Regions from separate parts of the Streptomyces sp. NPDC041108 genome, predicted to be linked through region 1. Evidence: riboswitches for the same ligand, from Rfam matches in the RefSeq annotation. Region 1 holds a riboswitch; each other region holds the start of a gene.

Evidence for each region. Region 1 has a riboswitch for cyclic di-AMP ahead of ACZ6BB_RS12330 (C40 family peptidase). Riboswitches for the same ligand answer to the same signal wherever they lie in the genome.
Region 2: another riboswitch for cyclic di-AMP. It lies ahead of ACZ6BB_RS27745 (M23 family metallopeptidase); the one in region 1 lies ahead of ACZ6BB_RS12330 (C40 family peptidase).
Region 3: another riboswitch for cyclic di-AMP. It lies ahead of ACZ6BB_RS30985 (C40 family peptidase); the one in region 1 lies ahead of ACZ6BB_RS12330 (C40 family peptidase).

What each region holds. Positions count from the first base shown of each region.
Region 1 is NZ_JBVIYK010000003.1:632,216-635,437, forward strand. It holds gene pcrA (DNA helicase PcrA) at 1-696, opposite strand, end outside; cyclic di-AMP (ydaO/yuaA leader) riboswitch at 958-1,130, shown strand; gene ACZ6BB_RS12330 (C40 family peptidase) at 1,140-2,369, shown strand; gene ACZ6BB_RS12335 (hypothetical protein) at 2,399-2,752, opposite strand.
Region 2 is NZ_JBVIYK010000010.1:307,361-310,582, forward strand. It holds gene ACZ6BB_RS27740 (PP2C family protein-serine/threonine phosphatase) at 1-1,107, shown strand, start outside; cyclic di-AMP (ydaO/yuaA leader) riboswitch at 1,373-1,534, shown strand; gene ACZ6BB_RS27745 (M23 family metallopeptidase) at 1,545-2,603, shown strand; gene ACZ6BB_RS27750 (aldo/keto reductase) at 2,770-3,222, shown strand, end outside.
Region 3 is NZ_JBVIYK010000013.1:128,273-131,494, forward strand. It holds gene ACZ6BB_RS30970 (hypothetical protein) at 1-39, shown strand, start outside; gene ACZ6BB_RS30975 (ATP-dependent Clp protease proteolytic subunit) at 337-993, shown strand; gene ACZ6BB_RS30980 (hypothetical protein) at 1,001-1,318, shown strand; cyclic di-AMP (ydaO/yuaA leader) riboswitch at 1,691-1,861, shown strand; gene ACZ6BB_RS30985 (C40 family peptidase) at 1,865-2,338, shown strand; gene ACZ6BB_RS30990 (DUF6328 family protein) at 2,419-2,973, shown strand; gene ACZ6BB_RS30995 (ATP-binding protein) at 2,945-3,222, opposite strand, start outside.

The DNA.
Region 1 (3,222 bases):
CTTCTCGAAGCCGTCGGTGGCCTGGGCGGCGAAGTCCTCCTCGTCGATCAGCTCGTTCTTCAGGTTCGAGATCTTGGCGCTGAAGGACTTGGGCGGGAAGCGCTTCGGGTCGAGGTCCAGATCACGGCAGACGAGCGCCATCAGGCGCTTGCTGTCGGCGGCGTCGTAGATCGAGAAGGAGGACGTGAAGCCGAGTTTCTTGGACTCGCGCCGCAGGATCCGGACGCACGCGCTGTGGAAGGTCATGACCCACATCGCGTTCGCGCGCGGGCCGACGAGCTGCTCGACGCGCTCCTTCATCTCGCCGGCGGCCTTGTTGGTGAAGGTGATCGCGAGGATCTGGCCCGGGTGGACCTGCCGCTCGCCGAGCAGGTGCGCGATGCGGTGGGTGAGCACCCGGGTCTTGCCGGAGCCGGCGCCGGCCACGATGAGCAGGGGCGAGCCCGCGTGGACCACGGCCGCGCGCTGGTTGTCGTTCAGCCCGTCCAGGAGCGCCGCCGCGTCGAGCGCGGGGCGGGGGGCGCCGTCGCGGTAGTACGCGTCCCGGTCCGGAGGCACGTCGAACTTCCCGCCGAACAGATCGTCCGGAAGCGGCTCCGGTACGTGATCGTCCTCGGGCGGCGGCGGGGGCTCCTCCGCGTGGCCGCGGGGGGCCTGGAGGTCCGCCAGGAAGCTGTCGTCAAAGAGGCTGCTCATCGCTCTCCGAGTCTAGGCGCCCGCACTGACAGCGGGAGGCCGCCCCGGGAAGTCCGCGTCCGCCACGTACCGGCCCGCAGCGCCACGTACCGCGACCGAGGTGCGACGGTGAGCGATCGAGCGTACCGCTTGCCGCACAGAAGAGGCTAAGGTCACGAAAACGTATCGGGCATATCGAACATCAACCTTCACACGGACCACACGAGTTGGTTAGCTTTTTCTTCTGGGCCGTACGACCCAACCGGCGAACGTCGCCGGGCCGCACGACCTCCGCCGAGTCCGGTGCGCCCATCGGGGCAGCCGGAGCCGGGGACCCACCGTTCTCCGGGGTGAATCGGCCCGACCGCCGCACGCGGCAAGGGCCGTAGGGCAAACCTTCCGAAGCTTGCGCCCGAACCCGACAGCTAACTCGGTAGGCGGACTACGGAAGGAGACGCCGAACCATGGCGCCGCACCGCAAGCCGGGTCCGGCCGGAACGCGCGCGGGCATACGCACCCCCGCTCTCGCCACCGCAGCCCTCACCTCCGTGGCCCTGCTCTCCCAGACGGCCACGGCCACGGCCGCGCCCTCCGCCGACGACAAGCCGAGCCTGGAGGAAGTCGAGAAGAAGGTCGGCGACCTCTACCGCCAGGCCGGCTCGGCGACCGAGACCTACAACGCGGCCAAGGAGAAGACGACCAAGCAGAAGAGGCAGGTCGAGACCCTCCTCGAAGCCGTCGCCAAGCGCCAGGAGAAGCTCAACGAGACGCGTGAGGAACTGGGTTCCTTCGCCGCGGCCCAGTACCGCACGGGCGCGGCGGCCCCCGACCGGGCGTCGCTGCTGCTGGCGGACAACCCGCAGGACTACTTCGACCAGAACCAGCTGATGGACCGGTTGACGGACCGTCAGAAGGAAGCCGTCGACGCGTATGCGAGCGACCAGGCCGAGGCGGCGGAGCAGCGCCAGGAGGCGAGCGACAGCCTCGGACAGCTCACCGAGTCACAGAACGCCCTCAAGGCCAGCAAGGCCAAGGTCCAGGCGAAGCTCGCCCAGGCCCGCGAACTGCTGTCCACCCTCACCGCCGAGGAGAAGGCCCGGCTCGCCGCGATCGAGCAGCGCGAGCGGGAGGAGGCCGACCGCAAGGCGGAGGAACTCGCGCGGCAGCAGGCGGCGCCCCAGGAGTCCCGAGAAGCCCAGAGCCTCCAGGGCGGCCAGGACTCCTGGACAGGCCGAGGAGGGGCGGAAGGGACCCCGGAGGACGCCTCCACCGGCACGGGGACGTCCACCGGCGCCATCCCGGGGACCACCGCCCCGGCCGAGGACTCCACGTACGCCACGAAGGCCGCCAAGGCCATCGCCTTCGCCCGCGCGCAGATCGGCAAGCCGTACGTCTGGGGCGCCACCGGCCCCGGGTCCTACGACTGCTCCGGCCTCACCCAGGCCGCCTGGAAGGCCGCCGGCGTCGACCTCCCCCGCACCACCTACGACCAGGCCGCCGCCGGCACCACGGTCCCCCTCGCCGACGCCAGGCCCGGCGACCTCGTCTTCTTCTACGACAACATCGGCCACGTCGGCCTCTACATCGGCAACGGCATGATGATCCACGCCCCGAAGCCGGGCACGTACGTCCGCGAGGAGTCGGTCTTCTACGACGGCGAGTCGTCGGTGCACAGCGTGGTGCGGCCGGCGTAGCGGCAGGGTTCGCCGGGGGGCGCGGACCGTCAGGTCCAGAGCACCGCGATGAACACGTTCGCGATGGTCAGCGCCCCCACCAGGCCGAACAGCGGCTTCTCCACCTTCTCCTCGTCCCGCTTCACATAGACCAGCCCCAGGATGACGACCAGCAGGGCGAGCTTGACGCCGATCTTGATGTTGTCGACGGGCTGGTCGTCGGCCTGGTTGAGGCCGACGAGAAGCACGCCGGTGACGAGCATGGTGAGGGCGCCGTGGAGCATGGCGGGCACGAAGCGGGCGGTGCCCTGCCCCATGGCCTTCATCTGGGTGAGGAAGCCACCCAGGAGCGAGGCGATGCCGATGATGTGGAGCGCGACGACGAGGTGGATGAGTACGTCCATGCGCGGAGCCTAATGAGGAGCCCTCGGCCGGCCGGGCGCGGGGGCCACCGGGCCATGGGACGCGACGGCTCCGCGGCCCCGGTGCCGTCACACGGAGAACTGATCTTGCATATATGCGCCGCATAGCACCGCCGTGGCGCCGAGTGGTCCGAAATGACCGTATCGGTCATCGCTCAGCGTGAAGGCGGCGGCGCCAGGGTGGGATCACGGTCACATACGGTCACCTCGCGGTCGGTGCGCGCCACTTCCGTACAACGCGTTACCGTGCCCTCACGCCCAGGTTTAGCGTCCTCCCTCAGGTGACCGGCTCCCCACCGCCGCCCGGCCAGGGGCGGCAGTCGGACACCACCGCCGAGAAGGTCCGGCGGCGTCCCGCTCCCCCCTGGGCGGGCCGCCGCCGGACGTGCCACCGCTCCCCCCAGGCGGTCCGTACGGACAGACGATGTCCGTACCGCGGACGGCGGTCGTAC
Region 2 (3,222 bases), on a different contig from region 1:
GGTGTGAGGGAGCCGGTCGGGCGGCGGTTCTCCTACGTCCGTACGCTCACTCGCGCCGTCCCGGCCCTGCTGATCACCGTCGGCCTCTTCTACGACCACTTCACCCCGCGGGAGTTCACGGCGGTCCCCTTCTTCACCGCCGCGCCCCTGGTGGCGGCCCCGCTCTTCTCGCTGCACGGCACGGTGATCACCGGGATCGTCTCGGTCTCCGGGGTCAGCGCCGTGCGCGGCTACTACGGCGACACGGGTCAGGTGGACGCGATCACCGAGGTCGCCACGGTGGTCACCGTCGCCGTACTGGCCGTACTGATCAACCGTCTCGTCCGCCGCAGCGACGCCCGGCTCGCCACCGCCCGGGAGATCGCCGAGGCGGCACAGCGGGCCGTCCTGCCGGTGCCGCAGGAGCGGATCGGCGGGCTGGAGATCGCCGCGCGCTACGAGGCCGCGCAGGCGGGGGCGTCGATCGGGGGCGATCTGTACGCGGTGCAGGACTCGCCCCACGGCGTACGGCTGATCGTGGGCGATGTGCGCGGCAAGGGGCTGGGCGCGGTGTCGGCGGTGGCGGTGCTGATCGGCGCGTTCCGGGAGGCGGCCGAGCAGGAGTCGACGCTCGAAGCGGTCGCCCAGCGGCTGGAGCGGGCGCTGGCCCGGGAGACGACCAGGCGGGAGGCCGCGCTGCGGGACGCGGCGGTGGAGTACGAGGGGTTCGTGACGGCCGTGCTGGCGGAGTTCCCGCACGGGGCCGGGCGCGCCCGGATCGTCAACCGGGGCCACCCCTCGCCTCTCCTGCTGCTCGCCGACGGCACCCTGCGCTCCCTGGACGCGCCGCGCCCGGCCCTCCCGCTGGGCATGGAGGATCTGGGCGCCTGGCCCGACCGCGCGGAGGAGGCCGGGTTTCCGCGGGGGGCCACGCTGCTCTTCCATACGGACGGTCTGTCCGAGGCGCGGGACGCGTGCGGTGTCTTCTACGACCCGGTCGAACGCCTGTCCGGGCGGGTCTTCTCCGCTCCGCGCGCCCTGGTGACGACCCTGGCGGACGAGGTGCGCCGGCACACGGGGGACGGCACGACGGACGACATGGCTCTCCTGGCGGTCCGTCGGCCATGACCTCGGGCGGAGGCGGGGGCTGCTGGGGGGCCTCTATATCACCCAACGTGACTGTTTGATCGTTCTCCGTGGACATGCTGATGTCCCGTCAGAACTTTTGTTACTGCCGAGGCAAGTCAACTCGCCCGTTTTAAACCCCTCATGACCCGTAAAGTCCAGCAGGGGGTGCGGAACGATCATTCAGAACAGCTTGGAATGGAGTGCTCGTGTCTATTAACGTTCGATAACGCAGCGCGGTCGTCCCAGCCGTCACAAGAGACGGCTCCGTGCTCACGCGCCGAATCCCGCAAGGGAACCGGGGAACCAACACCCTGGGGTGAATCGCACGGAGACCGTCGTGGCAGTCCGCACGACCGGTTTACGCGCGTAGGAGACCTTCCTGCTCCGAACCCGTCAGCTAACCCGGTAGGCGAGGAGGAAGGAAGGAGTACGCCCACGTGGCGTCGAACCGGTCCGCGACCGAAGCCCCCGTGCCGAGCCAACGCGAAGGCGAGAGCCGGACGTTCGGCTACGGCAGCTACAACAGCGACAACGAGGGCCCCTGGCAGGAGTGGAATCCCAGCGAGGACACCCTTCGCCCCGCTCGCGGTCGGCACCGCGTCGCCAAGAAGACCGGCGTACTCGCTCGTGGCGGCCTCGGCCGCAGCTCCACGGTTCTCGGCGTCGGAGTCATAGCCGCCGTCAGCGGCGCCGGCATGGCCAGCGCGCAGTCCGGCAAGGCCCCGGTGTCCATCTCGATGCCCGACATGCCGAACGTCGGCTCGGTCTTCGAGGACGAGGCCGAGGAGCCGGAGCCCGAGGCGTCCAGGACCCCGCTCAGCAGCGCCGGCCTGACCGCCGCCGAGACCCAGCAGGGCACCGCGGACGCCGGTGAGGCACTGCGCGCCCGCATCATGGCCCAGGCCGAGTCCCAGCAGGACGCCTTCGACAAGGCCGCCGCCGAGGCCGCCCAGACCGCCGCCGCGGACAAGGCCGCCGAACTGGCCGCCAAGGAGAAGAAGGAAGCCGAGGCCAAGGAGGCCGCCGCCAAGAAGAAGGCGGCGGAGGAGGCCGCGGCGAAGAAGGAGGCCGAGCGTCTCGCCTCCCTCGCCAAGCAGTTCACGCTGCCCACCTCCTCGTACACCCTCACCTCCACCTTCGGCCAGGCCGGCCCCTACTGGTCCTCCGGCTACCACACCGGCCTCGACTTCGCCGCCCCGACCGGCACCCTGATCAAGGCCGTCCACGGCGGCACCATCACGCAGGCGGGCTACGAGGGCTCCTACGGCTACAAGACCGTCCTCACCCTCGATGACGGCACCGAGATCTGGTACGCCCACCAGTCCTCCATCGGCGTCAGCGTCGGCCAGAAGGTCGCCACCGGCGACGTCATCGGCCGCGTGGGCGCCACGGGCAACGTGACCGGCGCCCACCTCCACATGGAGGTCCACCCCGGCGGCGCGGCCGGCGGCATCGACCCGGCGGCGTGGCTGCGCAGCAAGGGTCTGACCCCGTAGAGCCGGTCGGACGACGAACCAACGACGCCGCGTGGGCCCGTGAGGACCGCGCGGCGTTCGTCGTCCTCGGGGCCGGCGCCCGCTCGTGCGCCTCGCTCCCACGGCTTCACGTGGCGTTCACGCCGGGGTGGAATGCGGGCGTCCGCCGCGCCGGTTGATGGATGACATGACTTCTCTTCGCAAGCTGGGCACGTCCGACATCGAGGTCTTCCCCCTCTCCCTCGGCGGCAACGTCTTCGGGTGGACGGCCGACGAGGCACAGTCCTTCGCCGTTCTCGACGCCTACGCGGCCGCCGGGGGCAACTTCGTCGACACCGCCGACTCCTACTCGGCCTGGGTGGAGGGCCACACGGGCGGTGAGTCCGAGAGGATCATCGGCAGGTGGATCAAGTCCCGCGGCAACCGGGACGACGTGGTCGTCGCGACCAAGGTGAGCCAGCACCCCGAGTACCAGGGCCTGACGGCGGCCAACATCAAGGCCGCGGCCGACGCCTCCCTCGCCCGCCTCGGCACGGACCACATCGACCTCTACTACACGCACTTCGACAATCCCGAGGTGCCCGTGGAGGAGATCGTCACCGCCCTCGACGACCTGGTGAAGGCCGGCAAGGTCCGTGCG
Region 3 (3,222 bases), on a different contig from region 1:
ACCTTCTACGGGACCCCGGCCCCCGCACCGCTCAACTGACCGGCCGGATCCGGCCCCACCCGAGATCCCCGCGGAGCCCTCGCTCCGCGGGGATCTTTCGCTGTCGGCGAGATCTTTCGCCGTCGGCGGGCCCTTGACCGTCGGCGGGACCCTCCCCCGTCGGCGGGACCGTTCACCGCCGACGGGACTGCTCACCGCCGACAGGACCGTTCGCCGCCGACTGGACCGTTCGCCGTCGCCAGGATCTTTTCGCTCTCAGCCGATCCTCATCCCCTCCTCCGAACTACGTACGTCCTGTACATTTTTTACGGAAGTCGATCAGAGGAGGCACACCCCATGCCCGAGCGCCGAGCGTCGGCCCGTCATGTGCTGCCCGAGTTCACCGAGCGCACCAGTGCGGGGTACCGGACGATGGATCCGTACTCGAAGCTCCTGGAGGAACGGATCGTGTTCCTCGGGACGCGGATCGACGACACGTCGGCGAACGACGTGATGGTGCAGTTCATGCACCTGGAGTACCAGGCGCCGGACCGGGACATCGCGCTGTACATCAACTCGCCCGGGGGCTCCTTCAGTGCGATGACGGCGCTCTACGACACGATCCGGTTCGTCACCTGCGACGTGGAGACGGTCTGCCTGGGGCAGGCGGGGTCGGCCGCCGCGGTACTGCTGGCGGCGGGCACGCCAGGCAAGCGGTCGATGCTGCCGGGGGCACGCGTACTGATCCACCAGCCGGCCCTGGCCGACCCGATCGAGGGGCAGGCCGGCGATCTGGCGATCCAGGCCGAGGAGTTGACGCGCAACCGCCGGAAGATGGAGGAGATGCTCGTCCGGCACACGGGGCAGAGCCCGGAGCGCGTCAGTGCCGACATCGAGCGGGACAAGTTCCTCGACGCCGAGGCGGCGGTGGCGTACGGCCTGGCCGACCGGGTGGTCCGGAGCCGCAAGACCACTGTCGCGCCCCCCTCGCCCCCGTTCCCCGGCGCGAGGTGAGGCGCGGATGCTGCCCCCGGAACTGCCACCGCTGCCCGCGCTCACCCGCGCCGAGGCGGAGCTGATCGACCGTTACCTGGACGTGGTGGACCTGATCGGCCGGATCAATCCGGCTCGTCCGGGCGACACCTACCGCGGGTTGCGTGCGGCGCAGGCGCTCGTCTCGAAGGCGACCGCTCTGCGCGACGCGCTCGAACTGATGCACAAGCGCGGGGAGAACGAGGTGCATGCGCCGACACTCGCGCGGGCACTGCGCGTCCTGGACGGGGAGCGCCGCGCCGGCCGGGTGGCACTGCCGCCGGAGGCGGAGGACTCGCCGGCCTGAACCGATCGCGCATCGCGTTCCGTACTACTGACGGGGCGTCCGGTCCCGGCTCGGCGCCCTCCGGTCGGCCTACCGCGATCGACCCATCGGCCCATACGTCGTGAGGACCTGTGAAGTTGCGCAAGATGCCTGGTACATGGGCGGAGTACAGCATTCCGGCGCTGGTGCGGACCTCCTCGACCACTGGGACACAACGATGGAAAACGCCCTGTCCACCCGAACGGCCGAGTGGTGAGTAAGACCACAAATCCCCGCTTCCGTTGGGATTTTCGCACTTGAGTACGCCAAGATCCCTTCCTGACGACAAGCCCCCGCCGCAGCGGCGGGGCGATCCGGGTGGACGCCGAGTCCTGCCGCCGCCCGGATGACCGGTCGACAGGATTGCATCGGCAGGAGTGGAGGACCCAAGCACGACGGGTCGCCGGAACGGTCACGCCATGACCGCGCCGAGCAGCCCTTGGGGTGAAGCCGCGTCAGCGGCCGGGCAACTTCGCCAGCCCGAATCCGACAGGTCATCCTTCACAGGCGGCTGACGAAGGGTTGCGCATGTCTGCGCTGAATCGTGTCCCGTCGCTGCTGACCCGGGCCGGTACGGCCTCGGCTCTGACCATCGCCGCCGTCGGCGGCAGCATCGTGGTCCCGGGCGCCGCATCCGGCGCCGAGGCCGCCACGGTGGCGTCGAAGGCACTCAAGGTCGCGGCTTCCAAGAAGGGCTCCCCCTACAAGTACGGCGCCGTGGGTCCGGGCAGGTTCGACTGCTCGGGGCTGACGCTCTACTCGTTCAAGAAGGCGGGCAAGAAGCTGCCCCGTACTGCCCAGCAGCAGTACAACAAGACGAAGCACATCTCCGTGAGCAGCCGCAAGCTCGGAGATCTCGTCTTCTTCCACTCGGGCTCGAACGTCTATCACGTCGGTATCTACGCGGGGAAGGGAAAGATCTGGCACTCGCCGAAGACGGGTGACGTCGTCCGGCTGCAGAAGATCTGGACGAAGAGCGTCTGGTACGGCCGGGTCCGCTGACCCACCGCCCGGGGGCGGTGGAGCTGTCCGCCGCCCCCCCCGCCGGCGTATGCCGTACTCATGTGGTTACCCGCACGGTCATGGCCGACGTACCCACCAACACCGCGCGTAACGAGACGCCCCTCGAACGCGCCGACCGTAATTTCTCCGAGTTGCTCCAGGAGCTGCGGGTCACCCAGACCGGAGTGCAGATCCTCTTCGCGTTCCTGCTGACGCTGGCCTTCACCCCGCGCTTTCCGGATCTGGACACGTTCCAGCGTGTCACCTACGTCACCACCCTGTTGCTGGCCGTCCTCGCGGCGACCCTCTTCACCGCGCCGGCCGCCCTGCACCGTTCGCTCTTCCAGCAGAACGCCAAGCCCGCCATCGTCCGGGTCTCGTCCCGGCTGGCCACCGCCGGGATGATCGTGCTGATGCCGGCCTTCACCGGCTCCGTCCTGCTCGTCGTGGACGTGACGCTCGGCCGGACGGCCGGGATCGTCGCCGGATCGGGCACCCTCCTGGCGTGCCTCCTGCTGTGGGGCCTGCTCCCGAAGCTGGTGGGACGCGCCTCCGGCCGGGGCACCGCACCGCCGTCGCCACCCGCCGGACGGGAGAGCCGTCCCGTCAGGTCTCCGGCGAACCACTCGCGGTGACCGGCTGGACGGGGACCGTCCACGGAAGCTCGATCGCCACCGTCTTGCCGCCCTCCCGTGTGGGTCTGACGCTCAGCCTGCCGCCGCATTCGGCGGTCAGCCACCGGATGATGACCATGCCCCGGCCGTTGTCCTGCTGGACGGCGGCCGGCAGGCGTTTGGGAAAGCGCGGATGGCTGTCGGTGACGCCGATGCGCAGATGTTCGTCCCGGTCGAGCGCGATGTCCACGGTGAAGGTGGGAGACAGGC